4 regions of the Pseudomonas lyxosi genome follow, and region 2 is predicted to be linked to each of the others. Evidence: predicted binding sites of a transcription regulator. Region 2 holds the regulator's gene; each other region holds the start of a gene.

Region 1 (7,207 bases), 3.3 Mb from region 2:
ACAGCCTGTGGGTCGGTGCGTTGATGGCAGCCAACTATTGCGGCCTGGTGCTGGGAGGCAAGATCGGCCACCGGCTGATTGCCCGGGTCGGGCATATTCGCGCCTATTCGGCCTGCGCCGGGATTGTCGGTGCGGCGGTGCTGGGCCATGGCCTGGTGGACTGGTTGCCTGCCTGGATCTTCCTGCGGGTCATCGTCGGCCTCGGCATGATGTGCCAATACATGGTCATCGAAAGCTGGCTCAATGAGCAGGCCGAAGCCTCGCAGCGCGGAACGGTGTTCAGCGGCTACATGATCGCCTCGTACCTGGGGCTGGTGCTGGGGCAGTTGATTCTGGTCATGCACCCGGGCCTGGGTCTTGAGCTGCTGATGCTGGTCGCCTTGTGCTTCGCGCTGTGCCTGGTGCCGGTGGCCCTGACCCGGCGGATTCACCCGGCACCGTTGCACCCGGCACCGATGGAGCCGCGGTTCTTCATCAAGCGCGTGCCGCAGTCGTTGAGCACGGTGCTGGGGGCGGGGCTGATCATTGGTTCGTTCTACGGTCTGGCACCGCTGTATGCCTCACAGCAGGGGTTGTCCACGGAGCAGGTCGGTCTGTTCATGGGTAGCTGCATTTTTGCGGGCTTGCTGGTGCAATGGCCGTTGGGCTGGCTGTCCGACCGTTATGACCGGGCGCTGTTGATCCGTTGTTTTGCGCTGGTTCTGGCGCTTACCGCGTTGCCGCTGGCAATCATGCAGCAGGTACCGCTGGAGATTTTGTTTATCACCGGGTTCTGCTGTTCGCTGGTGATGTTCTGCCTGTATCCGCTGGCGGTGGCATTCTCCAACGACCACGTCGAGGGTGATCGCCGGGTGTCCCTGACAGCGATGCTGTTGGTGACCTACGGTGTCGGCGCCAGTATCGGACCGCTGGTGGCCGGGGTGCTGATGAAGCTGTTCGGCAGCCACATGCTCTATGCCTTCTTCAGTTTCTTCGCGTTGGTGCTGGTGTGGCGGATCCGCCCGAAAGCGGTGACCAACCTGCATCAGGTCGACGATGCACCGCTGCATCACGTCGCCATGCCGGACAGTATGTCGAGTTCGCCGTTGGTGGCTTGCCTTGACCCGCGGGTCGATGAGCAGGTGGTTCAGGATCAGATGCAGAACCCGATCAACCCTGAGCCGGACCCGGAACCCGAACCAGAGCCCGAAACCGATCCGCCGCCCAAAGACCCTGACGTGGGTCGCGAACAAAGTTTTACCGAGGCCAGACCTTAAATCCGACGCATAAAAACAACGCATAAAAAAACGGGCAGTCACCGCAAGGGACTGCCCGTTTTCTATTGAAGCGTTGTATTACATGTCGTCTTTGTCGAAGCGTCGCGCTTCGCGCTGAAGCTGATAGACGAACCGCTCGACCTGCCGCTGCACCAGCCCGCTCATGTTGTGAAAGCGTACGCCGGCGAAGGTGATGGAGATCCTTTCTTCGAAGTGCAGGTAACGCAATTCGACCGGTGCCGTCATGTTGCCAAAGGGTAGGGCGGCGACGAACCGGTCATAGACCTGGCCCAGTTGCAGGCTGCCCGTGATGTCGCCTTCGAAGCGCAACTTGCAGCCGGTGGCGGAGATGTCCAATAGCTTGCCGCTGATCGGCGACTTGAGCTTTTCACCGCCCAGATCGACGTTGACCAGTTGTGCCAGCTTCAATGCTGCGCGGAATGCATTACGACGCTGGTGGTAAACCACCTCGGCGGGCAGGGCGCCACGGTAGCAGCGACCGCCACCGGATTCGTCGATGGTCAACGGGCCGTTGCTTTCCCAGGCAATACGCACGCCGTCATGAAAGCCTTCGACCTTGAACGGTTCGCCGGCGAGCAGGAAGCGTTCGCCATCGCGGGGAATCATTTCGTCCAGGGCAATCATGTTGCTGTCACGGTCAAGGTCCACCAGATAACTCTGGAAGCGCTGGCTGCGCTCATGGAACGTGATGATCAGCGGATCATGGCTGTCTTGCAGCTGGCGCAGGTTGCCGGAGATCTCCAACGGCGTGGTGAGCACCTTGGGTGGCTGCGGAGCATCTTCCGCGCTTAAGGCATTGAACACGGTTCATCAATCTCCAGACAAAATATGACTACGGCTGGCCAGCATATTGCCAGTATGTTGCGCGTCTTGATAGTGTGCGCTTTTCAGCAGGCTCAAGCCTGACTGAGCGGGCGTGGCTTCGCAAGCATGGAGGTTGATCCGCGCGCATCGTAGAGCGCTGGCGGCTCGCCGCCGTTGAGGATTTTCAGCTGATTGGCCGTCGCAGCCTGTTGTACCAGGATCGACTGGCCATTCTTGACGTTGGCCGCCTGGCACTGAGCCAGGAGATCGGTCAATACATCGCTCTGCTCCAACAGCTGATCGCCAATGCTCGAATGGCTGGCAAGTTGCTCCAGGCCGTTGCGATTGGTCGGCAGGTTGAGGCTGGCGAGGATTTCACTGCGCTTGCGGCCATGCTGATCGAGCAAAATGATCAATGCCTGTTTCTGCGCCAGAATCTCTTCGAGCAGTGGCATGTCGCGACCGTGCAAGGCGAGGGACTCGGTTTGCAGTAACTCCAGCAAGTGCTGTGCTGGAGCGAAATCGTCGGTGATCAGTTGCAGTAAATTAGTGTCGTGCATGGCTGGCCTTGGGTTTTAAGCGTCCAAAAGCCTGGCGCAGGCCTTGGCCTAGCGCTGGGCTTCGAAGTTGAGCAGTTTGCTGGCTACACGGTTGCTGTCGACTTTGTAGCTGCCATCGGCAATCGCTGCTTTCAACTCGGCCACGCGGGCGTTGTCGACGGCAGGCTGATCGCGCAGCTTGTCAGTGACCTTCTGCAACTGTTGAGCCTCATTGCTGAGATGTACCGATTCCCCGCTTTTGACGGTACTGGCCTGTTCGGCCGGGGTATTCAGCGGCGCGGGTTTGCCGGCTTCGGCGGTTTCCTTCGCGGTGCTGGTACGTGTACTACCGGTAAGTGACGAGGAACTGTTCAAACGGCTGAAATCGATGACCATGACAAAAAACCTCTGGGTATTTGGACGCTTGCCATGTTTTCGGCCATACCCGGAAAAACTTTAGGCCCAATTATCAATGAGCTTGCGCGCGTCAGCGCTTGCCCTGCATAGGGCACAGTCTAGGGAACAGTCGAGTGGCGCGCCACTTCTTCACAAACAGAGAGTTCTACATGGCCACTTCAACCTGACCGGGCGCGATGACTTGCGCCTTGATGACCCGCTGGGAGTTGAGGTTTTTCACCCGAATCTGTTCGCGCAAGCCGCCGTTGGACAGCGCTTCACCCGGCATGCGCACGCTGAGCGTTCCACTGCGGGCGGTAATCACCACTTGGTCGCCTTTGCTGATGACTTCTGCCTGTTCCATGTGCACCAGGGTCATGACCTGGTCGGCGACCATTGGTCGGGTAAGTTTCTGCCCGATCGCCTGGTCGACGGAAGTCAGGTAACCCTGGCTGATCAGGCTGATGTCACGCTCGCGCAGGGTCACATCCTGGGGCTCGACGATACCGGCGCGTCGCAGCGGGCGGGTGGTGGTCACAATGTCGCGAAACAGGCGCACTTGAGCGGGTACGAAGACCGTCCAGGGCGAGGCGCCCTCGCAGCGCACCTTGACCGTAACCCGCCCCAGCGGCGTCGCCGGGCTCTCCAGGGACGCTGTCAATTCCTTGTCGCACATGGGCATGCGCAGCCGCGGATCGAGCTGCTTGACCTCGATCTCGTAGCGGCCTTCCGTTTGACTGGTGGCCAGATAGTCTTCTACGGTGAATTCAAGAAAGCCCTGAGTGACGCCGATAAGCATGTCAGGCAAGGTAACCGCGTCAGCAAGGGCAGGGCTGCCAGCGTTGAACAGGCAGACGGCCGACACCGCGCAAAGCAATTTGCGGGCGTTTGATGTCAGGCGTCGGAAAAATGTCGGTTCTGTGTTCATAAGAGTTAAAAAGCAAGCGCCGTGCCGTTTAGTGATGAATGCGCGTCGCAACACACTTAAGCGTTGGTGTAGGAGTCTGTGCATGGCTGGTGTAATGGATGCGGTAAACCAGCGCACGCAACTGGTAGGGCAGAATCGCCTTGAGCTGTTGTTGTTCCGTCTCGACGGCCAGCAGCTGTATGGGATCAACGTGTTCAAGGTTCGGGAGGTGCTGCAATGCCCCAAACTGACGCTGATGCCAAAATCCAGTCCTGTCGTGTGCGGTGTGGCAAATATTCGGGGGGCGACCATTCCGATTCTTGATCTGGCCATGGCGACCGGTTCCGGTGAGCTGAAAGATCAAAGCAATCCCTTCGTGATCATCACGGAGTACAACACCAAGACCCAGGGTTTCCTGGTGCGGTCGGTGGAACGCATCGTCAACATGAACTGGGAGGAGATTCATCCGCCACCCAAGGGCACGGGACGCGATCATTACCTGACGGCTGTGACTCGGGTCGACAATCAGTTAGTCGAAATCATCGACGTCGAGAAAGTGCTGGCAGAAGTCGCGCCGACACCGGAAGCGATTTCCGTTGGCGTGGTGGATGTCGAAACCCAGCACAAGGCGCTCTCTTTGCGAGTACTGACGGTCGATGACTCGTCGGTGGCGCGCAAGCAGGTGACCCGTTGCCTGCAGACGGTCGGTGTCGAAGTGGTGGCGTTGAACGACGGTCGGCAAGCGCTGGATTACCTGCGCAAGCTGGTCGACGAGGGCAAGAAGCCGGAAGAAGAGTTCCTGATGATGATTTCCGACATCGAGATGCCGGAGATGGACGGGTACACCCTCACGGCCGAGATCCGCAACGACCCTCGCATGCAAAAGCTTCACATCATCCTGCATACTTCGTTGTCGGGTGTATTCAATCAGGCGATGGTCAAGAAGGTCGGTGCCGATGACTTCCTTGCCAAATTCCGTCCTGATGACCTGGCATCCCGGGTAGTCAACCGGATCAAAGCAGCAGACATCAGCTAGGGGCCTTTTGCCCCTAACGGTTAATACGATTTAAGAGGCGGCATCTTTGTCTACGGGTAATTTGGATTTCGAACAGTTCCGGGTCTTCCTGGAAAAAGCCTGTGGCATTTTGCTCGGTGAAAACAAGCAGTACCTGGTCTCGAGCCGTCTCAACAAACTGATGGAACAGCAAGGCATCAAGTCCCTGGGTGAGCTGGTCCAGCGCATCCAGACCCAGCCGCGCAGCGGTTTGCGCGAGATGGTGGTGGATGCCATGACCACCAACGAAACCTTGTGGTTTCGTGACACCTATCCGTTTGAAGTCTTGAAGAACAAGGTGCTGCCGGCAGCGATCAAGGCCGCCCCTGGCCAGCGTCTGCGGATCTGGTCGGCGGCCTGTTCGTCGGGTCAGGAACCGTATTCGCTGTCGATGTCGATCGATGAGTTCGAGCGCGTGAACATGGGCCAGTTGAAGATGGGCGTGCAGATCGTTGCCACCGACCTGTCCGGCACCATGCTGACCAACTGCAAGACCGGCGAGTACGACAGCCTGGCCATCGGCCGTGGTCTGTCGCCCGAGCGCCTTCAACGTTACTTCGACCCGAAAGGGCCGGGGCGCTGGGCAATCAAGGCACCGATCAAGAGCCGGGTGGAGTTTCGCTCGTTCAACCTGCTGGACAGTTACGCGGCGCTGGGCAAGTTCGACATCGTATTCTGCCGCAACGTGCTGATCTACTTCTCCGCCGAGGTGAAGAAGGACATCCTGTTGCGCATTCACAGCACGTTGAAGCCAGGCGGTTATCTGTTCCTCGGTGCTTCCGAGGCGCTGAACGGTTTGCCGGATCATTACCAGATGGTCCAGTGCAGCCCGGGGATCATTTACCAGGCGAAGTGATTCGTTGGCGTCATCAAAAAAACGGGAGTCCTCAGGGGCTCCCGTTTTTTTTGCCTGCTCATTCCTCAAACTCACCGCCCATCCCCTGTGGGAGCGAGCAAGCTCGCTCCCACAGGGTCCGGTGTTGTTCTCTGGGTCGTTGGAAAGCGGCAGAAAAGCGGCAGGCGGCGGAAATCGGTTGCCGCTTTTCTGGCATTGCCACATTGCCACTGCCCGCAAAGCCCCGGTTTACGGGCTTTTTTCAATTGGCACGACGCTTGCTATGTTCATGTTACGAAAAATCAGGTCACCCGAAGGTTTCCGACATGAGCATCAGCTTCGATAAAGCGCTCGGTATCCACGAACAAGCCCTGGGCTTCCGCGCTCAGCGTGCTGAAGTCCTGGCCAACAACATCGCCAACGCCGACACCCCGAACTACAAGGCTCGGGATCTGGACTTCTCGAAAGTGCTTGCCGAGCAGAACGAGAAGACCAAGAGCGGCACTTTCGCCTTGAACATGACCAACAGCCGTCATATCGAAGCCGAAGGCCTGGGCAATGGCGACGAGTCGCTGCTGTATCGCACGCCGATGCAACCGTCGATCGACCAGAACACCGTGGACGCCCAACTGGAACAGTCGAACTACGCGGAAAACGCGGTCAACTTCCAGGCCAGCTTCACCCTGCTCAACAGCAAATTCAAAGGGCTGGTGTCAGCCCTTCGTGGAGAGTAAGTCATGTCTCTAGCCAGTGTTTTCAACATTGCCGGTAGCGGCATGAGTGCCCAGACCACTCGCTTGAACACCGTCGCCTCGAACATCGCCAACGCCGAAACCGTCTCGTCGAGCATCGACCAGACCTACCGTGCACGGCACCCGGTGTTCGCCACCATGTTCCAGGGTGGCCAGAGCGGCGGCAGCGATTCGCTGTTCCAGAACCAGGATGCCGCCGGCCAAGGCGTGCAAGTACTGGGCGTGGTCGAAGACCAGAGCAACCTTGAAGCGCGCTACGAGCCGAACCATCCGGCGGCCGACGCCAAGGGCTACGTCTACTACCCGAACGTCAACGTGGTGGAAGAAATGGCTGACATGATTTCCGCGAGCCGTTCGTTCCAGACCAACGCCGAAATGATGAACACCGCCAAAACCATGATGCAAAAGGTCCTGACCCTGGGTCAGTGATAAGGGGCGACTCAGATGAGTGTTACCGATACCACCAGTGGTTTGAGCCTCAAGGACATCCTGGCCAACTCCTCGATCAAGACCAACACCAGTGCCGACGGCCTGGCGTCGGCGACGAATAGCGCCACCGGCAACAAGGCCCTGGGCAAGGACGCGTTCCTGCAGTTGCTGGTAACGCAACTGAAAAACCAGAACCCGCTGGAACCGCAGGACA
Region 2 (7,207 bases):
GGCCTGGAAGTCGGCTACCGGCTGATTCCGCTGGTGGACCGCAATCAGGGTGGTCAATTGCTGGCGCGGATCAAGGGCGTGCGCAAGAAGCTGTCCCAGGACCTGGGCTTCCTGATGCCGACCGTGCATATCCGTGACAACCTCGACCTGGCGCCGAGTGCCTATCGCCTGACCCTGATGGGGGTGATCCTGGCCGAAGCGGAGATTTACCCGGACCGCGAGCTGGCGATCAACCCGGGGCAGGTCTACGGTACGCTCAACGGCATTACCGCCAAAGATCCGGCTTTCGGTCTTGAGGCGGTCTGGATCGAAATCAGCCAGCGTGCCCAGGCGCAATCCCTCGGTTACACCGTGGTCGATGCCAGTACGGTAGTGGCAACCCACTTGAACCAGATTCTGTACAAGCACTCGAGTGAGTTGATCGGTCACGAAGAAGTGCAGCAACTCATGCAATTGCTGGCCAAAAGCTCGCCAAAACTCGCCGAAGAGCTGGTGCCTGGTGTGGTGTCTCTGTCTCAGTTGCTCAAGGTTTTGCAGGCGTTGCTGGCCGAACAGGTGCCAGTACGGGACATTCGCAGCATTGCCGAGGCCATCGCCAACAATGCCAGCAAGAGTCAAGATACTGCCGCGCTGGTGGCTGCGGTGCGCGTCGGCGTATCCCGCGCAATCGTCCAAAGCATTGTAGGCACTGACTCCGAGCTACCAGTGATCACCCTGGAGCCAAGGTTGGAACAAATATTGCTCAATAGTCTTCAGAAGGCAGGACAAGGCTCGGAAGAGGGTGTTCTGTTGGAGCCAAGCATGGCTGAGAAACTGCAACGCTCGTTGATCGATGCGGCGCAGCGTCAGGAAATGCAAGGTCAACCGGTGATTCTGCTGGTAGCCGGTCCGGTTCGCGCGATGCTGTCGCGATTCGGCCGATTGGCAGTCCCGGGTTTGCATGTGTTGGCTTACCAGGAAATTCCTGACAACAAGCAAGTGACCATCGTTGCGACAGTAGGGCCCAACGGCTGAGGTAGTGGTTTATGCAAGTTAAGCGTTTTTTCGCCGCCGATATGCGTCAGGCCATGAAGCTGGTTCGTGATGAGCTGGGCGCTGATGCCGCCATCATTGGCAACCGCCGGATCGCCGGTGGTGTCGAGCTGACGGCTGCCCTGGATTACAAGTTGTCGGCGCTGGCTCCGCGCGTTCCGAACATGGAACTCGAAGACGAGCTGCGCAAGACCCAATCGCGGATCGTCACCGCCCAGGCCGAACTGAGCCTGCGCAGCGATGGTGAGAGCGATAAGTCCACCAATCGCCAATTGTTCGCCGGCCTGCCACTGACCGCCGCCGAGCCGCTGATCGAGCCAACCTACACCGAACCCCGTCGCCCTGCGCCGGCTGCGGCACCTGCCTCCGGTGGCGTTGACCCACGGGCGTTCGACTCGATGCGTTTCGAACTCAACAGCCTGCGCGAACTGATGGAAGTGCAACTCGGTTCCCTGGCCTGGAATCAGCTGCAAGGCAGCCGTCCGGCCCAGGCCAATCTTTGGCGTCGCCTGCAACGCATCGGTCTGTCCGGCCCGTTGTCGCGCGATTTGCTGGCGCTGATTACCGATATTGAAGAACCTCGTCAGGCCTGGCGCATGTTGTTGGCACACCTGGCGCGGATGATCGTCACACCCGAAGTCGAGCCTCTGGAAGAGGGCGGCGTGATTGCCATGGTCGGCCCTGCCGGCATGGGCAAGACCACCACCCTGGCCAAGCTCGCGGCCCGTTACGTGCTCAAGTACGGCGCGCAGAATATCGCGCTGGTCAGCATGGACAGCTACCGTATTGGTGCTCAGGAGCAACTCAAGACGTTGGGCCGGATCCTCAATGTGTCAGTGACGCATGTCGATCCGGGCCAGTCGCTGGTGCAGGCGCTGGAGCCTTTGCTGCGCAAACGCGTGGTGCTTATCGATACCGCGGGCCTTCAGGCCAGCGATCCGGCACTGCGCATGCAGCTCGAAAGCCTGGCCGGTCGTGGCATCAAATCGAAAAATTATCTGGTTTTGGCAACCACCAGCCAGAAACAGGTTCTAACGGCCGCTTATCACAGTTACAAGCGTTGTGGGCTCGCTGGCTGCATCCTGACTAAACTGGATGAAACGGCAAGTCTGGGCGAGGTGTTGAGCCTGGCCATCAGTCATGAATTGCCGGTGGCCTACCTGACCGATGGCCCGCGGATTCCGGATGATTTGCATCTACCGCGTCGTCATCAGTTGGTCAGTCGCGCCGTCAGCGTGCAAATGCAAGAAGAACCCAGCGAAGAAGCCATGGCTGACATGTTCGCTGATATTTACCACAGCCCGACCAAGCAGGTCGGCTGAGGTATTAATGAACAGTTTTTGTACCTACATCGATGGTCTGCCATGCATTGTTCAGTTCGTGAACGCGCAGCCAGTAATGTGGCCTCCGTCTAAGTAAGACAAGGTAAAGAAAATTCATGGGCAGCATGCATCCCGTACAGGTGATCGCGGTGACCGGCGGCAAAGGTGGCGTCGGGAAGACTAACGTGTCAGTGAACTTGTCCCTGGCTCTAGCAGAGCTCGGTCGACGCGTCATGCTGTTGGACGCCGATCTGGGGCTGGCGAACGTCGACGTCCTGCTGGGACTGACACCCAAACGTACTTTGGCCGACGTGATCGAAGGCCGCTGCGAGCTGCGCGACGTTCTGTTGCAGGGCCCTGGCGGCATTCGCATCGTCCCGGCCGCGTCCGGCACACAGAGCATGGTTCATTTGAGCCCGGCCCAACACGCCGGCCTGATCCAGGCGTTCAGCGATATCGGCGACAACCTTGACGTACTGGTGATCGACACCGCTGCGGGCATTGGTGACTCGGTAGTCAGTTTCGTTCGCGCCGCGCAAGAAGTGTTGCTGGTGGTCTGCGACGAACCGACCTCGATCACAGATGCCTATGCACTGATCAAACTGCTGAACCGCGATTACGGCATGAACCGCTTCCGCGTCCTGGCCAACATGGCCCAGAGCCCGCAGGAAGGTCGCAACCTGTTCGCCAAGTTGACCAAGGTCACGGATCGCTTCCTGGACGTCGCCTTACAATACGTCGGCGCGGTGCCTTACGACGAAAGCGTGCGCAAGGCTGTGCAGAAGCAGCGCGCCGTCTACGAAGCCTTCCCGCGGTCCAAGTGCTCACTGGCGTTCAAGGCCATTGCACAAAAGGTCGATACCTGGCCGCTGCCTGCCAACCCGCGCGGGCACCTGGAGTTTTTCGTCGAGCGCCTCGTGCAACAAACCGCAGGACCTGTGCTATGACAGCCAGTGGCTACAACCTCTACAAGAAGTCGGCACGTGACGCGCAGTACGAGCTGATCGAGCGTTACGCGCCACTGGTTAAACGCATTGCCTACCACTTGCTGGCACGTCTGCCAGCCAGTGTCCAGGTTGAAGATCTGATCCAGGCCGGGATGATCGGCCTGCTTGAAGTGTCGACCAAATACGACGCCAGCAAAGGCGCGAGTTTCGAGACGTACGCGGGCATTCGAATCCGCGGCGCGATGCTCGATGAAGTACGCAAGGGGGACTGGGCGCCACGTTCGGTCCACCGCAATACCCGGATGGTCAGCGACGCAATTCGCTCGATTGAAGCTAAAACCGGCCGTGACGCTAAAGATCACGAAGTTGCGGCCGAACTCCAATTGAGTCTCGACGATTATTACGGGATTTTGAACGACACCCTGGGCAGCCGGTTATTCAGTTTCGACGATCTGTTGCAGGACGGCGAACACGAAGGGCTGCACGAGGATGGCGCGAGTGCTCATCTCGAGCCGTCACGCGATCTGGAAGATGAACGCTTCCAGGCGGCGCTGGCGGACGCGATTGCCAATTTGCCGGAGCGTGAGCGACTGGTGTTGGCGCTGTACTACGACGAAGAGTTGAATCTCAAGGAAATCGGTGAGGTCCTGGGGGTCAGCGAATCTCGGGTCAGCCAGTTACACAGCCAGTGCGCGGCCCGCTTGCGGGGGCGTTTGGGGGAGTGGCGAGCGCGCTGAAGGCAGTGTGGGGACACTGCGAGCGGGACCGGTGTGGGATTAACTGCACCGGTCGCGATCTGTTGTGCTCCAGACAGTCATTGAGTGCTTTGCCGGATTGATTGAAATGGCGCGTCCAGGTGCTGGGCGCGTTTAAGACTGCTTGGAGGTCGAATTGGACAAGAACATGAAAATCCTCATCGTTGATGACTTCTCAACGATGCGGCGGATCATTAAAAACCTGTTGCGTGACCTTGGGTTCACCAACACGGTCGAGGCCGATGATGGCACTACTGCCATTCCGGTTCTCAACAGCGGCAGCATCGACTTTCTGGTAACAGACTGGAACATGCCTGGCATGACCGGTATCGATCTGCTGCGCCACGTGCGTGCCGATGAAAAGCTCAAGCACCTGCCGGTGCTGATGGTGACCGCTGAAGCCAAGCGCGAGCAGATCATCGAGGCAGCCCAGGCCGGTGTTAACGGCTATGTGGTCAAGCCCTTCACGGCCCAGGCGTTGAAAGAAAAAATCGAAAAGATTTTCGAACGCATCGGTTGAGAAACTGCGCCACGGGGGAGCTATGGAGCATTACGAATCTTCACAGGGCGATTTCGAGTTGACCCTGAAAAAACACGCTGTCGAACTGGTCGAAAGCCTTGAAAAAGGCAGGTTCGGCGACGCCGTGCAACTGATCCATGAGCTCAACCAGACCCGTGACCGCGGCCTGTATCAGGAAGTGGGCAAGCTCACTCGCGAGCTGCATAGCGCGATCGTCAATTTCCAGATTGACCCGAACATGCCGCAAGCCGAGGAAGTCTCGCAGATCACGGATGCCACCGAGCGTCTGGGTTATGTGGTCAAGCTGACCGAGGCGGCTGCCAACCGCACCATGGACCTGGTGGAAAACGCCACGCCGCTGGTCAACGGCCTGAGCAACGAAGCCCAGGCCTTGAGCACCGATTGGGGACGGTTCATGCGTCGCGAAGTCGGGGCTGAAGAGTTCCGCGAGCTGGCTCGGCGAGTCGACGGTTTCCTGACACGCAGCAGCGAAGACAATCGCGTTGTGTCGAGCAACCTCAACGATATTCTGCTCGCTCAGGATTACCAGGACCTCACCGGTCAGGTGATCAAGCGTGTGACCCAATTGGTCACCGAAGTTGAAAGCAACCTGCTCAAGCTCGTGCTTATGGCCAGTCAGGTGGACCGCTTTGCGGGCATCGAACATGACCGTGAAGCGATGCTGGCAGAAAAAGATCCGCAAAAACATCTCTCTCAGGGTGAAGGTCCGCAGATTCATGCCGATAAAAGAGAAGACGTTGTGTCCGGTCAGGACGATGTAGACGATTTGCTTTCCAGCCTTGGATTCTAGGAGCACCCCTACACATGAGCTTCGGCGCCGATGAAGAGATCCTTCAGGATTTCCTGGTTGAGGCCGGCGAGATTCTAGAGCAACTGTCCGAACAGCTGGTCGAGCTTGAAAGCCGACCTGATGATGCGGATTTGCTCAATGCAATTTTTCGCGGTTTTCACACTGTAAAAGGAGGCGCCGGCTTCCTCCAGCTCAACGAGCTGGTGGAGTGCTGTCACATCGCCGAGAACGTGTTCGACATCCTTCGCAAGGGTGAACGTCGCGTCGACTCGGAACTGATGGACGTGGTTCTCGAAGCGCTGGATGCGGTGAACGGCATGTTTACCGAAGTCCGTGAGCGCAGCCCGATCACGGCTGCCACGCCAGAATTGCTTGCGGCACTGGCCCGTCTGGCCGAGCCGCAAACTGAAGAAGCCGCGCCAGTTGCCGAAGTGGTCGAAACACCGGCGGCTGAAGGCGACATCACCGATAACGAATTCGAACAACTGCTGGACTCGCTGAACGCCGTCAAGGCTCAGGCAGAAGCCCCGGCAGCCGTGCCAGCGCCGAGCAGCAATGCGGCAGCCAGCGACGAAATCACCGATGCCGAGTTCGAGTCGTTGCTCGATCAACTGCACGGTAAAGGTCAGTTCGCCGTCGATGCGGTGGCCCCGGCGCCAGCCGCACCGGCTGCCCCGAAAGCGGCAGGCGACAGCTCCGATATCACCGACGACGAGTTCGAAGCACTGCTCGATCAGTTGCACGGCAAGGGCAACTTTGCCGTTGATGCGCTGGAATCGGCCATTGCTGCGGTCCCGGCCCCGGCTGCGCCCACCGCTAAAGCGGCCGGCGGCGATTTGATCTCCGATCACGAGTTCGAATCGCTGCTCGACGAATTGCACGGCAAAGGCAAGTTCACTGAGGTTGGCACTGGCGCAGTGGTTTCTGCTCCTGTCGCCAAGGCGCCAGCACCGGCTGCGAAACCCGTTGCCAAAGCGCCCGAGCCTAAAGCCGAAGCGCCGAAGCCTGCCGCTGCTGCTGCCCCGGCTCCGGCGCGTGCCCCGTCCGCGCCGCCACCGGAAAAACCGGCCAGCGAAGCCGAAACCACCGTGCGGGTCGATACCGCGCGTCTCGACGAAATCATGAACATGGTCGGCGAGTTGGTACTGGTGCGTAACCGCTTGGTCCGTCTGGGCCTCAACAGCGGCGACGAAGCCATGTCCAAGGCCGTGTCGAACCTCGACGTGGTCACGGCCGACCTGCAAACCGCGGTCATGAAGACCCGGATGCAACCGATCAAGAAGGTCTTCGGACGTTTCCCGCGTCTGGTTCGCGACCTGGCTCGCCAGCTCAAGAAAGAGATCAACCTGGAACTGGTCGGCGAAGAAACCGACCTCGACAAGAACCTCGTCGAGGCCCTGGCCGACCCGCTGGTCCACTTGGTGCGCAACTCGGTCGACCACGGTATTGAAGAGCCGGCCGAACGTGAAGCGATGGGCAAGCCTCGCAGCGGCAAGGTGATCCTGTCCGCTGAGCAGGAAGGCGACCACATCCTGCTGTCGATCTCCGATGACGGCAAGGGCATGGACGCCGATGTTCTGCGCGGCATTGCCGTGAAGAAAGGCTTGATGGACAAGGATGCAGCGGATCGCCTCAGCGAATCCGATTGCTTCAACCTGATCTTCGCGCCGGGTTTCTCGACCAAGACCGAAATTTCCGATGTCTCCGGACGCGGCGTGGGCATGGACGTGGTGAAAACCAAAATCGCCCAGCTCAACGGCACCATCAATATCTATTCGACCAAGGGCAAGGGCTCGAAGATCGTCATCAAGGTCCCGTTG
Region 3 (7,207 bases), 3.0 Mb from region 2:
CATTTGCCGCATTGGCTGGCTACGCCGGTGGCCTGACGGACTTCCTTATAGCTGCAGCAACCTTCATAGATCGCTTCGCGGATTTGACCGTCGGTGACGCCAGTGCAGAGGCAAACATACATAAGTGAAAACCGTCGCTGGTTGTGACTCAATTGCGATGGATCTTAATGTTAACGAGAATGATTGTCAAAGTGGTTTCTGAAAGCTTTGATCGGGGCTGACGAACGGTTTCCTCTCGGCATCGATCACGAGGAAAATCCATCGACTGCATTTCCCCTGACAAAAAAACCGTTAAGGACAGGGCAAAAACGCAGTGTATGATGGCCGGTCCTTATGAAGCGGGTTCGTGTCACAGGGCTGTCGCCTGAAGGTGGCAGGCTGGCGCAAACCCGGAACTTCACGTTTTTACACCAGGAGATATCCAATGAGCGTACTCGTAGGCAAACAAGCCCCAGACTTCACCGTACCGGCCGTACTCGGCAATGGCGAAATCGTAGACAGCTTCACCCTGTCGTCGGCCATCAAAGGCAAATACGGCCTGGTGTTCTTCTACCCACTGGACTTCACCTTCGTTTGCCCGTCCGAGCTGATCGCTCTGGACAACCGCATGTCTGACTTCAAGGCACGCAACGTTGAAGTGATCGCCGTTTCGATCGACTCGCACTTCACCCACAACGCCTGGCGCAACACCCCGGTCAACAATGGTGGCATCGGCGAAGTTCGCTACACCATGGCTGCCGACCTGAAGCACGAAATCGCCAAGGCCTACGACGTTGAGTCCGAAGGCGGCGTGGCTTTCCGTGGCGCGTTCCTGATCGACGACAAAGGCGTTGTCCGTTCGCAGATCATCAACGACCTGCCGCTGGGCCGTAACATTGAAGAGCTGATCCGTCTGGTCGACGCTCTGCAATTCCACGAAGAGCACGGCGAAGTTTGCCCTGCCAACTGGAAAAAAGGCGACAAAGGCATGACCGCTTCGACCGAAGGCGTCGCGGCTTACCTGACCGAGAACGCTGCTGCGCTGTAAGGCACGTTTGAGGCATAAAAAAACCGGCCGTTGAGGCCGGTTTTTTTATGGGCGGGATAAATCCAACGATGGATCAGTCGTTGTAGTCTTCCCAACCGCCCATTTGTTTCCAGCGATTGACGATGCCGCAGAACAGCTCGGCGGTCTTCTCGGTGTCGTAGCGAGCCGAGTGGGCCTCACGACCGTCGAAGTCGATGTCGGCTGCCGAACAGGCCTTGGCCAGTACGGTTTGGCCGTAAGCCAGACCGGCCAGGGTCGCGGTATCGAAACTGGAGAACGGATGAAACGGGTTGCGCTTCATGTCCAGGCGCGCGACGGCGGCGTTGAGGAAACCCAGATCGAAGCTGCTGTTGTGCCCGACCAGGATCGCCCGTTTGCAACCGTTGGCTTTCAGGGCCTTGCGGATGCCGCGGAAGATGTCGGTCAGCGCTGTTTCTTCACTCACTGCCATGCGCAGCGGGTGATCGAGTTTGATCCCGGTAAATTCCAGAGCAGCCGCTTCGATGTTTGCGCCTTCAAAAGGCTCTACGCGAAAGAAGTAGGTGTGGTCGGGGTACACAAACCCTTTTTCGTCCATGCCGATGGTAGTTGCGGCAATTTCCAGCAAGGCGTCAGTGGCAGAGTTGAAACCACCGGTTTCAACGTCGACAACGACTGGCAGGTATCCACGGAAGCGCTCAGCCATCGGGTGGCGCGAACCACCTCCGCCGCCTTGACCGTCCTGTTCGTCGTCGAAATGGTCTTCACTCACGCGTGTTCCTCCAGCAGGCGCCAGCGCAGTTTTTCACCGGCGCGCAGCGGGATTACGGTCAGCTCGCCAAATGGCAGGCTGGTTGGGGCGGTCCACTCTTCGCGGACCAGGGTAATGCGATCGGTGTTCACCGGCAGGCCGTAGAAACGCGGGCCGTTCAGGCTGGCGAAGGCTTCGAGCTTGTCCAGCGCGTTGCGCTGTTCGAAGGCTTCGGCATACATCTCGATCGCTGCATAAGCGGTGTAGCAACCGGCACAGCCGCAAGCGGCTTCTTTGGCGTGCTGGGCATGGGGCGCCGAGTCGGTGCCGAGGAAGAACTTGTCGCTGCCGCTGGTGGCGGCGTCGAGCAGGGCTTCCTGATGGGTGTTGCGCTTGAGGATCGGCAGGCAATAGAAGTGCGGCCGAATCCCGCCCACCAGCATGTGGTTGCGGTTGTACAGCAGGTGATGCGCGGTGATGGTCGCGCCAACATTGGCCGAAGCCTCGTTGACGAACTGCACGGCGTCAGCGGTGGTGATGTGTTCGAACACCACTTTGAGCGTCGGGAAACGCTCGACGACACGACGCATGTGCTCATCGATGAAGATTTTTTCGCGATCGAACACGTCGACATCGCCACGGGTGACTTCACCGTGAACCAGCAAGGGCATCCCGACTTCGGCCATGGCCTCGAGTGCAGGGAAAATCTTGTCGATGCTGGTGACACCGGAGTCCGAGTTGGTGGTCGCGCCGGCCGGGTACAGCTTGGCGGCGTGAATGAAACCGCTGGCCTTGGCCTCGCGAATTTCTTCGGGCTGGGTGCGGTCGGTCAGGTACAGCACCATCAACGGTTCGAAGCGGCTGCCAGCCGGGCGTGCAGCGAGAATCCGCTGGCGATAGCCGTCGGCTTCAGCGGTGTTACGCACCGGAGGTACCAGGTTGGGCATGATGATGGCGCGACCAAAGGTGCGCGCGACATCCGCGACTGTATTGGGCAACACAGCACCATCGCGAAGATGAATATGCCAGTCGTCGGGACGCAGCAGGGTCAGGCGGTCGGACATGGGGGGATTCCAGGCGGGTCAAACTGAGGGGAATGCTACCGGAAAAGACTCTTCCAGGCACTCGCTATCAAGTTTTGCTGGAAGCTTCCGATATCCAACAGGTATGCCGTAAACATCTGTGTGTCGGTCTTTTTGTTGTAGAAACCAGTGGAGCCTCCCGTGCGCCAGCGTTATTTAGCCTTGCTCAGCGTGTTTGCCAGCCTTCCAGCGATGGCGCTCACTTTCCAGACCCGTCTGGAGAGCATCGAGTGGATGGTCGAAGGAGACAAGTTCGAGTGCCGCCTGAGTCAACCGATCACCGATTTTGGTTCGGGTGAGTTCGTGCGCCGCGCTGGCGAGCAAGCGACGTTTCGTCTGAAGGCCTATAACTCGATGATCGGCGGCGGTTCGGCCACCTTGCTGGCGGCGGCTGCACCCTGGCAGCCGGGACGTGGCGACATCAACCTCGGTTCTGTGCGAATCGGCAGCGGCAATGTGTTGTTCAACAGTTCGCAAGTTCAGGCCGGCCGCTTGATCAGTGGCCTGATGGATGGCCGCAGTCCGGTCGTTCGACATTACTCGGGCGATGGCCGGGTGTCGGAAGTGCGTCTGTTGCCAGTCAAGTTCAGCAAGGCCTTCAACGACTATCAGGGCTGCGTGGCGAAGCTGCTGCCGAAGAATTTCGAGCAGGTCAAACAATCGCAGATCGGCTTCCCCGGCGAAGGCATCGATCTCGACGCGCAGGCCAAGGCGCAATTACAAGTGATGCTGGAGTTCATGAAGGCCGACCCGACGGTCAACCACATCGAACTCGATGGCCACTCCGACAACAGCGGCAACCGCCTGACCAACCGTGACCTGTCGCGGCGTCGGGCCCTGGCAGTCATGGAGTTCTTCAAGGCCAACGGCATTCAGGAATCGCAGATCACCGTGCGCTTTCACGGCGAGCGTTATCCACTGGCGCCCAATACCAATTCCGCCAACCGGGCGAAGAACCGTCGGGTCAATGTGCACCTCGCGCGTGTTGCCCCCACCGAAACGCCGGCCCCTCAGGCCACTGCATCGGCGAGCGCCGCGTCGACCTCCTGAACCCGCTGTTATCGTCGCTCACTCGACATAATCTGTCGCTTCGTCGTCATAAGCTGTCGCGCCTCTGTAAATTATCCTGCATGAGCGGTAGACTTGACGGCTTTCCGTAGAACCCCGTGGAGTGATGGCATGGCGGACGTAAACAAGGTCGTTCTGGCGTATTCCGGCGGCCTGGACACTTCGGTGATCCTCAAGTGGCTGCAGGATACTTATAACTGTGAAGTCGTGACCTTCACCGCTGACCTGGGTCAGGGCGAAGAGGTCGAACCTGCACGCGCCAAGGCACAGGCCATGGGCGTGAAAGAGATCTACATCGACGACTTGCGCGAAGAATTCGTGCGCGATTTCGTTTTCCCGATGTTCCGCGCCAACACCGTTTACGAAGGCGAGTACCTGCTGGGTACTTCCATCGCTCGTCCGTTGATCGCCAAACGCCTGATCGAAATCGCCAACGAAACCGGTGCTGACGCCATTTCCCACGGCGCCACCGGCAAGGGCAACGACCAGGTTCGTTTCGAACTGGGCGCCTATGCCTTGAAGCCAGGCGTGAAAGTGATTGCTCCGTGGCGCGAATGGGACCTGCTCTCCCGTGAAAAGCTGATGGATTATGCTGAAAAGCACAACATCCCGATCGAGCGTCACGGCAAGAAAAAGTCCCCGTACTCGATGGATGCCAACCTGCTGCACATCTCCTATGAAGGCGGCGTGCTGGAAGACACCTGGACCGAGCACGAAGAAGACATGTGGAAATGGACCGTCTCCCCGGAGAAGGCTCCAGATAAAGCGCAATACCTGGAACTGACCTACCGCAACGGCGATATCGTCGCACTGGACGGCGTCGAAATGACCCCGGCTACCGTGCTGGCGACCCTGAACCGTATCGGCGGCGAACACGGTATCGGCCGTCTCGACATCGTCGAGAACCGTTACGTGGGCATGAAGTCCCGTGGCTGCTACGAAACCCCTGGCGGCACCATCATGCTGCGCGCTCACCGTGCGATCGAATCGATCACCCTCGACCGCGAAGTGGCTCACCTCAAAGACGAGCTGATGCCTAAATACGCCAACCTGATCTACACCGGTTACTGGTGGAGCCCTGAGCGTCTGATGCTGCAACAGATGATCGATGCATCCCAGGCCCACGTGAACGGCGTTGTGCGCCTGAAGCTGTACAAGGGCAATGTGATCGTCACCGGTCGCAAGTCCGACGAATCGTTGTTCGATGCCAACATCGCGACCTTCGAAGAAGATGGCGGCGCCTACAACCAGGCCGACGCGGCGGGCTTCATCAAGCTTAACGCCTTGCGCATGCGTATTGCAGCGAACAAAGGCCGGAAGCTTTTCTGAGATCTTTGAAGCCGTAGTGGAACGACGTTAATAGAGTTGTGGCCTTGTCGGTGACAAGGCCACAATTTTGAATAGGGGGGAATTTTCCTGCCGGACATCGTGTTATCAGCGCTCTTTTTGTATCTGTAATACCTTCCTTCTGTTTCCTCTCTCTGAATGCTCTTCAAGCGTTACCTGCTGCATGTCAGGTAAAAAGAGTGATCAAGAATCGTCAGACCGTGCGAGTTCAAATTGTAAGCAATGCAAAGCGTTGGTCCGCTGCGATTCTTTGCCTGTTTTGATTGCTTGCTTGCGCTTTCCTTCAGTAATGCCTCCGAATCGGTACAGGTGAGAAATACGATCACTTGTGCAGGGCTTCCCTGTGGGTGCCGGTTTTTTTCAATCCATGCACCGAATTCCATTTTTTTGTTTAGCCACTGCGCATCGACGATGTGCAGGTTTTTTAGCGGCTCTGCCAGGCAAACGTGCTGTAGAGCCGAGAGGCCCGTCTGGATACCTATCCGGACGGGAGGGTCCTTCAGGTTATCGGGCCGCTGACCGCGTTCAGCGTTGTCCATCACTTTTATAAAATGCTTTCCCTTGCCGAAATCGGATGGCGCGTACAGCGACCGGTAGTTGAAGTTGAGTGTGGCGAAGAAAAGAAAAAGCAAATAAAAAGGAAAACTGATCAGGAACCAGACATAGAGCTCCCGCTCCTTATTGTCGAGAAAGGGCAGTGAGACGGCGGCCGACGTTTCAGAAATAGCGGCAAATATTGCAATAACTGTCATGGGGTTGATGATTTTTTTCTTTAATTTGATCATGTTTTTTGCTCATTGGAATATTGTCTTTTCTCGGTTGATTGATGTTTTTGATTTTCGTTTTAATAATTAAGTGGTCGATGTTTGTGTTTGTGCGGTAGTCCTTTTTAATTTTGGGTTTCGAAGATTTTATAGTAACGGTATTGGGCGTGCTGCGGGTACCTCTGTTGTTGGGTTTTAGGGTGTGTTGGGTTGAGTTTGTTGTTGAAGTGTTGCCTGGTGTGATTTTTTATTACATCCTTGATGTGCGGTGTTTGTAGTATGGGGATTCAAGTGGTAAATATCAGTTACTTTTAAGGGTAGCTCAATAGTCGGTATTCGTTGGATCTCTTGCGACGAACCCTGTTATTTGGTTTTCTGGTTGTAAACAGAAACAAAAAAACTGCGAATAATCGAAATGTTTTCAGGTTGATAAAACGTTTACCCCCACGGTATTTTTGGGAATTTTGTAAGACAATTCTTTAATGTCTGTAGGGAATGTCTCTCGGTGTGGGTGGCCGAGGGGGGCGGCATGCCATGGGTGAAACGACTAGGCTATCGTGCGGGCTCTAAAAATTCGAACAGCGAAAATTGGACTTGCCCATGAATAAAGTGCTGATCGTGGATGATCACCCCGTCATTCGTCTTGCGGTACGTATGCTAATGGAGCGTCACGGCTACGAAGTTATTGCAGAGACAGATAATGGCGTGGATGCGTTGCAACTTGCCCGTGAGCATATGCCGGATATTGTCATCCTGGATATTGGAATACCGAAACTTGATGGGCTGGAAGTCATTGCGCGTCTGACATCGACAGCGATGCCCATGAAAGTACTGATATTAACTTCCCAGGCCCCTGGGCATTTTTCCATGCGTTGCATGCAATCCGGTGCCGCCGGGTATGTCTGCAAACAACAGGATCTCACGGAGTTGCTCAGTGCAATAAAGGCAGTATTGTCGGGCTACAGTTACTTTCCGAATCAAGCCTTGCATACCGTACGTTCCAGTTTGGGGAACGCCAGTGAAGCCGATATGGTGGATCGACTGTCGGGACGGGAGATGATGGTCTTGCAACAATTGGCCCGAGGCAAGACCAACAAGGAGATCGCCGATGGAATGTTCCTCAGCAATAAGACCGTTAGTACTTACAAGACTCGTCTGTTGTTGAAGCTCAATGCTCGCTCCCTGGTCG
Region 4 (7,207 bases), 1.5 Mb from region 2:
TTGAGCCGCTTTAGTTCGCGGGTTTGCGCAGGGGATGGTGTTTCAGGAATGGACATTTGCGGCAGGGCGCGGTACCGCTGTCAGGCCCTGACCAGACGCATCACAGCCTCGAATGCTGCATCCTTGCGCTGTTGCCAATCACCTTGCAGCACCTGATAAGGCTGGCGGTGCAGGTCAAGCCATTGGCGGCTGGCCTGGAAAAACGCCTGGCGTTCTGCCAGTTGCGGTTGGCAACGCTGCCCGTCGTCATGCCAGGCCACTGTTTCGGGGCTCAGCAGCAAATACAGGTCGTAGTGCCGTGCCAGCAATGCTTGCTCGATCCACGTCGGGCAAGCGCCAAACAAGGTCTGGCTCCAGAGGATGTTGCTCAGCAAGTGAGTGTCGAGAATCAGCAAATGCGGCTGCCGGGCGCGTGCCTCGTCCTCCCATTTCAGCTGTCCTCGGGCGATTTCCGGAATGTCGGCCAGGCAGGTGTCTCGTGGATTTTGTTCGATGAACCAGCGTACATATTCGTCCACCAGGACCCCGCCGAAATGCTGTTGTAACTCGGCTGCCAGCCAACTCTTGCCGCTGGATTCGGGGCCTGTGAGTACCAGAACTTTCATGTGCGCAACGCCGGATCGGCCCGCCATTCCCGCCAGCCTTGCACGGCAATCAGGGCGAACAGCGCGTAGAGCCCGGCGGTCAGGTACAGGTCTTTGTAGATAAACAGCCCGACGAAGATCACATCCAGGGTGAACCACAGCGGCCAGCATTGAACGCGTTTTTGCGCCATCCATAACTGCGCCACCAGGCTGAAGCCAGTGAGTGCCGCATCGAGCCAGGGTTGTGCGGCATCGGTCCAGTTCGCCATTGCAGCGCCCAGCAACAGACTGCCGACCGCTCCAATGACCAGACTGATAGCGACCGATTTACCGTCGAGCAGGCTGACCTGCCGACCATGGCGCGCGTCCCCCGCATGCGTCCACTGCCACCAGCCATAGAGCTGCAATGCGGCGTAGATCACCTGCAGGAGCATGTCCGAGTAGAGCTTCACCTCAAAAAAGATCCAGCTATAAAGCAGCACCATGACCAGACCGATCGGCCAGCACCAGGGGTTCTGTTTGACGGTCAACCAGACGGCAATGACACCGAGGGCAGCGGCAAACAGTTCAAGCCCGGACATGGGGGTTCCTTGGGGGAAGTCGAAGAGGGGGCGGATTGTAACGGCAGGCGCTGCCAAGTAGAACCGGCGTGCGCCGTCCTTTTTGTAGCAGCTGCCGAGCCTGCGAGGCTGCGTTCGGCTGCGAAGCAGTCGTGAAATCAGACACCGCGGTGTGTCAGAAAAAACTTGCAGGCAGGATTGACGACTGCTTCGCAGCCGAACGCAGCCTCGCAGGCTCGGCAGCTGCTACAGGGGCAGGCGGTTACACCCGGAACTGCTTGAGCAGCCCGTTCAATTGCTCACTCAATTCCTTCAGGTGAACGCTGGCCACGCTCGACTGTTCGGCCGCCAGCGCCGTGCTGTGGGACAAGCCGGCCGCCTGGGTGACGTTTTGGTTGATGTCCTCGACCACATGCGCCTGTTGCAAGGTTGCGCTGGCGATGGAGGCGTTCAACCCGTTGAGGTTGCGCAGCGCCTGGGCAATGGCATTCAGGCTTGCACCGGCCAGGCCGGCCTGCTCGATGGTCAACTGCGATGCACGGCTGCTGTCGCCGATCACTTTGACCGCCGCTTCGGAGTGGCTTTGCAGGCGTTCGATCATCGACTGGATCTCGGCCGTGGACTTCTGGGTACGCTGGGCCAGCAGTCGCACTTCATCGGCCACCACCGCAAAACCGCGACCTTGCTCGCCGGCCCGGGCGGCTTCGATGGCCGCGTTGAGGGCCAGCAGGTTGGTTTGCTCGGCGATGGAACGGATCACTTCGAGAACGCTGCCGATCTGCGTGCTTTCGGCGGCCAGGGTACGAATCACTTCCACCGCCTGATCGATGGTCGACGACAGCTTGTCGATCTGTTGCAGGCTGCCATCAATGTTGACCTGGCCTTGTTGCGCCTGAGACTCGGCATCGCGCATTTCGCTGGCGGCGTGCTCGGCGTTTTTCGCGACGTCGTGTACGCCATACGTCACTTCATTGATTGCCGTAGCCACCAGTTCCATTTGCTGGGACTGTTGCTGGCTGCGTTGCTGGGCCTGGGCGGCGTCGTTGCCCAGTTCGCTGGAAGACTGGCCCAGGGCACTGGCGGACACTTGCAGTTCTTTGATCACCAGCCGCAGCTTGGCGGTGAAGGCGTTGAAGTGGCGTGCCAGTTGCGTGACTTCATCCTGGCCATGGGAATCGAGGCTGTGGGTCAGATCGCTCTCGCCGCTGGCGATGTTGGCCATGGCGTTCACGGTTTCCTGTAGTGGACGCACGATGCTGCGGGCAATCAGGATGACCAGCAGCGCCATGATCAGGGCGATCACCAGCCCCACGAACGAGGCCTTCCAGACCTGGCCATAGAACTCGGCCTGCATGTCATCGATATACACGCCCGAACCGATCACCCAGCCCCAAGGCTCGAAGAGTTTGATGTAGGAGGTTTTTTCTACCGGCGCGCTGGCGCCCGGTTTCGGCCAGCGATAGTCGACGGTGCCGGCCCCCTTGGACTTGGCGACGGCGACCATTTCGTTAAACAGGGCAAAACCGTCCGGGTCGCGGATCGCCGAGAGGTTCTGGCCATCGAGTTTCGGGTTGGCCGGGTGCATGATCATCACCGGCGTCAGGTCATTGATCCAGAAGTAGTCGTTCTGGTCATAACGCAGCCCGCGAACGGCGCTCAGCGCCTGCTTCTGCGCAGCGTCGCGGGTGAGGGTGCCGGCGGTTTCGAGGTCGTGGTAATAGGTCAGAATACCGCTGGCGGTTTGCACCACATGCTGGGTTTTCTGAGCCTTGGCGTGGTACAGGTCATCGTGAATCTGCTTGAGCATCAAGACGCCCAACGTCATTAGCATCAGGACGGCCACGATCAAGATGAGCCACAAGCGTCGGCTGATCGACATATTGCGCAAGCTGTTCATAACGCTGTCACTCCGGTTTCTTTTTCTTGTAATAAATGATCGCCAGCATCCAATCACACTTTGCCGATCGGTCATATCCGACCCAAGTCCAATAACGCGGCAGCGTTAATCAGACTTGTCTGATAGGATTTCGGCCCCGCACGGAAAAACCTGAATCCAAGTTGATTTTTCACGGAATTTTTATGGTTCCGTCTGGATCCTGTGTGCGCGGGACTTCAGCTAGGCTGATCGCAGTAAACGTTCTGGAAAAATATTAACGGGGCATGCCGTGGCGCATTGCTTCTTGGGGGATTGATGGATCTTTGGACTGCCTTTTCGGCATTGATTCTTGGGGTTGTAGAAGGGCTGACGGAGTTTTTGCCGATATCCAGTACCGGGCACCAGATCATTGTGGCTGACCTGCTCGACTTCGGTGGCGAGCGGGCCATGGCCTTCAACATCATTATTCAGTTGGGGGCGATCCTGGCGGTGGTGTGGGAGTTCCGCCGCAAGATTTTCGACGTGGTCATCGGTTTGCCGACCCAGCCGAGCGCTCGACGCTTTACCGCGAACCTGCTGATCGCCTTCCTGCCGGCCGTGGTATTGGGGGTGATTTTCGCTGATCTGATCCACGAGTATCTGTTCAACCCGATCACCGTGGCCACGGCGTTGGTCGTGGGCGGTATCGTCATGCTGTGGGCTGAGCAGCGTCAGCATGAAGTGCATGCCCACACCGTCGACGAAATCACCTGGAAAGACGCGCTGAAAGTTGGCTTTGCCCAGTGCCTGGCAATGATTCCCGGGACCTCGCGTTCCGGCTCGACGATCATTGGCGGTTTGCTGTTCGGCTTGTCGCGCAAGACTGCCACCGAGTTTTCTTTCTTCCTGGCGATGCCGACCATGGTCGGCGCGGCGGTGTACTCGGGGTACAAATATCGCGACCTGTTCGTGCCGTCTGATTTTCCGGTGTTCGCGATCGGTTTCGTCACGGCGTTCATCTTCGCGATGATTGCCGTCAGAGCCTTGCTCGTGTTCATCGGTAGCCACAGCTATGCGGCGTTTGCCTGGTATCGCATCGCGTTCGGCCTGGTCATCCTGGCCACCTGGCAGTTCGGCTGGGTCGACTGGACCGCGGTCAAGCCATGAATGACGCCAGCGCGCGCAACAACCCCGGACGCGAGATCCAGCAACCACGGCTGAAACTGCTGGTGTTCGCGGTCCTGTGCGCGCTGCCGCTGTTCGGCTCAATGTCGTTGTGGCTGCGCGGTGTTTCCGTGATTCCCTTGGCTGCGTACGGGGGCGTCAGCCTGCTGGCGTTCTTGCTGTACTGGAGCGACAAACGCAAGGCTCGCGCCGACCATTGGCGCACACCCGAGAACGTGCTGCATGCGGTGGAACTCGCCGGCGGCTGGCCGGGTGCCTTGCTGGCGCAGCAGTTGTTCCGTCACAAGACGCGCAAGCTCTCGTTTCAGTTGGTGTTCTGGATCATCGTGTTGATGCATCAGGTGTTCTGGATCGACCAGCTATTTCTTGGCGCCCATCTGTTCGCGCTGTTTTAAAGCAGCAGCCCGACCTGGGTGCGCTTGGGCAACTTGCTCACCACCAATTGATGGGAACGCTGCAACAAGCCTTGCAACTCTTCAGTGCCCAACGGGTAGGGCGTTTCCATGATGATCCACTGAGCCCGCGCCAGATACGGCGCCGGGCGGATCCCCGGGCGGTCGCAATGACCGAGAAACAAATCCTTGTCGACCTTGAAGGCCAGGGATTCGCCCCGCAGGTTCTGCAAGGCAAACATCTTGTTCCCCGCAATCGAAAACACCCGTACGCCACCCCATTTGTAGTCCTCCCGCGCACCCGGTAGCGCGAGACAGAATTGCGCGACATCCTCTTCGCTCATACGTCCAGCCTTCATATCAGTCGGTCCCCACATTCATTGAATGATTCAATCAAATGGTCGAGCCAGGCACGTACGGCCGGCATCACCCCGCGTCGATGAGGGTAGACCGCTTGCAGCCAGCCGCCAGGCAACGACCAGTTGGGCAGCAACTGCACCAGCGAGCCGTTTTCCAGCTCCTGCTCGCAATACATCATCGGCAGCATGGTAAAACCCTGGCCAGCGAGGGTGCAGGCCTTGCGCACGATAAAGTCATCGATGCCCAATCGCGCTTCGAGGGTGAGATCGCAGCTTTTGCCCTGTTGGTCGAGCAGGCGGATATGCACCAGGCGGTCGGCTTCCAGGGCGCCGAGCACGGGCAGGTTTTTCAGGTCTTCGGGGTAGTTGATTTCACGGCCGTGCAAAAACCCGGGACTGGCGACCATTGCCATCTGTGCCTGGCGCAAACGTCGGGTGACCAGCAGCGGATCCTCATCGCCCAACTCACGCACCCGCAGCGCCACATCGACGCCCTCGGTCACCAGGTCGACGCGGCGGTTGAGCAACATGACCTCCAATTGAACCTGAGGATACTTCTCAAGGAAATCGCTGATCACTGTCGGCAGAATTTCGTGGGCCAACCCGACGGGGCAGGACACCCGCAAACGCCCGCGAGGTTCGCTGGACATGCTGGCGACGGCTTCGTCGGCCATCTCGGCTTCCAGCAGCATCGCCTGACAGTGCCGCAGGTAACGTTCACCCACGGCGGTCAGCTTCAGTTGTCGGGTGGTGCGTTGCAGCAGGCGCGCGCCGAGACGCTCTTCCAGCTCGGCGATGCGCCGCGACAATCGCGACTTGGGAATTCCGAGCAAACGCCCGGCCGCCGCGAAGCCACCGGCTTCAACCACCTTGGCGAAGTAGTAGAGATCATTGAGGTCTTGCATGGTTGAACTCGATTGTTCTATCAGTGGGACGAACTATCGCATTGTTGCGGTCTAATCATCCATTGGTTTCGCCTGTAGGATTCTCTCCATCAGATCGCCGCGTAGCGATCCTCACCTGGAGATCCCACATGAAACTGCTGCATATCGATTCGAGCATTCTTGGTGACAACTCGGCTTCCCGTCAGTTGAGCAGCGAAGTCGTTAAAGCCTGGCAAACCGCCGAGCCGACTGCCGTGGTGACCTACCGCGATCTGGCCGCTGATGCCATCAGCCACTTTTCCGCCACCACCCTGGTTGCCGCCGGCACCACCGCTGAACTGCGCAACGCTGCGCAGCAGCACGAAGCTGAACTGAGCGCCACCACCCTGGCCGAATTCCTCGCCGCCGATGCCGTGGTGATTGCAGCTCCGATGTACAACTTCACCATCCCGACCCAACTCAAGGCCTGGATCGACCGCATCGCCGTTGCCGGCCAGACCTTCCGTTACACCGAAGCCGGCCCTGAAGGCCTGTGCGGTGGCAAGAAAGTCGTGATCGTATCGACTTCCGGCGGTTTGCATGCCGGTCAGGCCACGGGTGTAGCTCACGAAGAGTACTTGAAGGTGCTGTTCGGCTTCATCGGTATCACTGACCTCGAGTTTGTCCGTGCCCATGGCCTTGCCTACGGCGACGAAGTCCGTACCAAAGCCATGAGCGACGCTCACACGCAAATCAGCGAGCAGTTGTTCGCCGCTGCGTAAGGCTTCTGTAAAGAAAATCAAACAGCTCGGGCAATACCAAAAAAACTCTGTATTCTGATCACGCAAGTGCCAGGTACGGAGTTTTTTGTTTCTGGCTGTTTCGAAATTTCATTAAATAGTGGCCCGAGTTATGCAGTCGAGGATTAACGTCCCCGGTCAGTAGCCAGGTGGAGCCTCCCATGGTGCGTCTTTGTGCAACTTTACTGATTTGCCTGCTCAGCAGCCTGAACTCAGTGCACGCCGCGCCTGCGCCGCATCCTCACTGGAGCGTCGGTTTCCATGAGATGAGCTTTCTTGACCCTCTGGACTTGCAGCCGATGCGCGCCATCGCCTTCTATCCCTCCAGCGACAAGGAGCACTCCAGCCTCATCGAGGGCTACACGGTCGAAGCGGGCGAAGACACCCCGGTCGCGATTGGTCGTTTCCCGATGCTGATGCTGTCCCACGGCAACACCGGAACCCCGCTGGCTTTAAACGATCTAGCCACGTCGCTGGCACGCAAAGGGTTTGTGGTGGTGGCGGTGATCCATCCCGGTGACAACTCCAAAGACCACAGCCGCCTCGGTACGTTGAGTAACCTTTACGGTCGGCCCATCCAGATTTCCGAAGCCATTACCGCGACGCTGG

What was found. Region 2 encodes FliA, which starts transcription of late flagellar genes. Its sites were predicted from a motif close to CTAAAGTTTNNNNNNNNNNNGCCGNTAA; they were not measured.
Region 1: the regulator FliA is predicted to act here: its motif matches at 3,053-3,080, upstream of flgM (flagellar biosynthesis anti-sigma factor FlgM).
Region 3: the regulator FliA is predicted to act here: its motif matches at 2,888-2,915, upstream of ACMXYI_RS12685 (flagellar protein MotY).
Region 4: the regulator FliA is predicted to act here: its motif matches at 3,169-3,196, upstream of ACMXYI_RS22760 (methyl-accepting chemotaxis protein).

Annotation. Positions count from the first base shown of each region.
Region 1 is NZ_CP180481.1:3,055,631-3,062,837, forward strand. It holds gene ACMXYI_RS14030 (MFS transporter) at 1-1,256, shown strand, start outside; gene ACMXYI_RS14035 (flagellar brake protein) at 1,335-2,081, opposite strand; gene ACMXYI_RS14040 (flagella synthesis protein FlgN) at 2,174-2,641, opposite strand; gene flgM (flagellar biosynthesis anti-sigma factor FlgM) at 2,690-3,016, opposite strand; gene flgA (flagellar basal body P-ring formation chaperone FlgA) at 3,183-3,944, opposite strand; gene ACMXYI_RS14055 (chemotaxis protein CheV) at 4,027-4,959, shown strand; gene cheR (protein-glutamate O-methyltransferase CheR) at 5,006-5,833, shown strand; gene flgB (flagellar basal body rod protein FlgB) at 6,139-6,546, shown strand; gene flgC (flagellar basal body rod protein FlgC) at 6,550-6,993, shown strand; gene flgD (flagellar hook assembly protein FlgD) at 7,009-7,207, shown strand, end outside.
Region 2 is NZ_CP180481.1:6,454,255-6,461,461, reverse strand. It holds gene flhA (flagellar biosynthesis protein FlhA) at 1-1,014, shown strand, start outside; gene flhF (flagellar biosynthesis protein FlhF) at 1,026-2,354, shown strand; gene fleN (flagellar synthesis regulator FleN) at 2,471-3,301, shown strand; gene fliA (RNA polymerase sigma factor FliA) at 3,298-4,038, shown strand; gene ACMXYI_RS29630 (chemotaxis response regulator CheY) at 4,205-4,576, shown strand; gene ACMXYI_RS29625 (protein phosphatase CheZ) at 4,599-5,387, shown strand; gene ACMXYI_RS29620 (chemotaxis protein CheA) at 5,402-7,207, shown strand, end outside.
Region 3 is NZ_CP180481.1:2,752,204-2,759,410, forward strand. It holds gene ACMXYI_RS12665 (bacterioferritin-associated ferredoxin) at 1-122, opposite strand, end outside; gene ACMXYI_RS12670 (peroxiredoxin) at 425-1,027, shown strand; gene rnt (ribonuclease T) at 1,101-1,778, opposite strand; gene pyrC (dihydroorotase) at 1,775-2,821, opposite strand; gene ACMXYI_RS12685 (flagellar protein MotY) at 2,981-3,889, shown strand; gene ACMXYI_RS12690 (argininosuccinate synthase) at 4,019-5,236, shown strand; gene ACMXYI_RS12695 (hypothetical protein) at 5,407-6,039, opposite strand; gene ACMXYI_RS12700 (response regulator transcription factor) at 6,619-7,207, shown strand, end outside.
Region 4 is NZ_CP180481.1:4,972,723-4,979,929, reverse strand. It holds gene ACMXYI_RS22770 (AAA family ATPase) at 81-605, opposite strand; gene pnuC (nicotinamide riboside transporter PnuC) at 602-1,165, opposite strand; gene ACMXYI_RS22760 (methyl-accepting chemotaxis protein) at 1,407-3,041, opposite strand; gene ACMXYI_RS22755 (undecaprenyl-diphosphate phosphatase) at 3,336-4,166, shown strand; gene ACMXYI_RS22750 (DUF1294 domain-containing protein) at 4,163-4,579, shown strand; gene ACMXYI_RS22745 (MmcQ/YjbR family DNA-binding protein) at 4,576-4,935, opposite strand; gene ACMXYI_RS22740 (LysR substrate-binding domain-containing protein) at 4,932-5,840, opposite strand; gene ACMXYI_RS22735 (FMN-dependent NADH-azoreductase) at 5,969-6,580, shown strand; gene ACMXYI_RS22730 (alpha/beta hydrolase family protein) at 6,760-7,207, shown strand, end outside.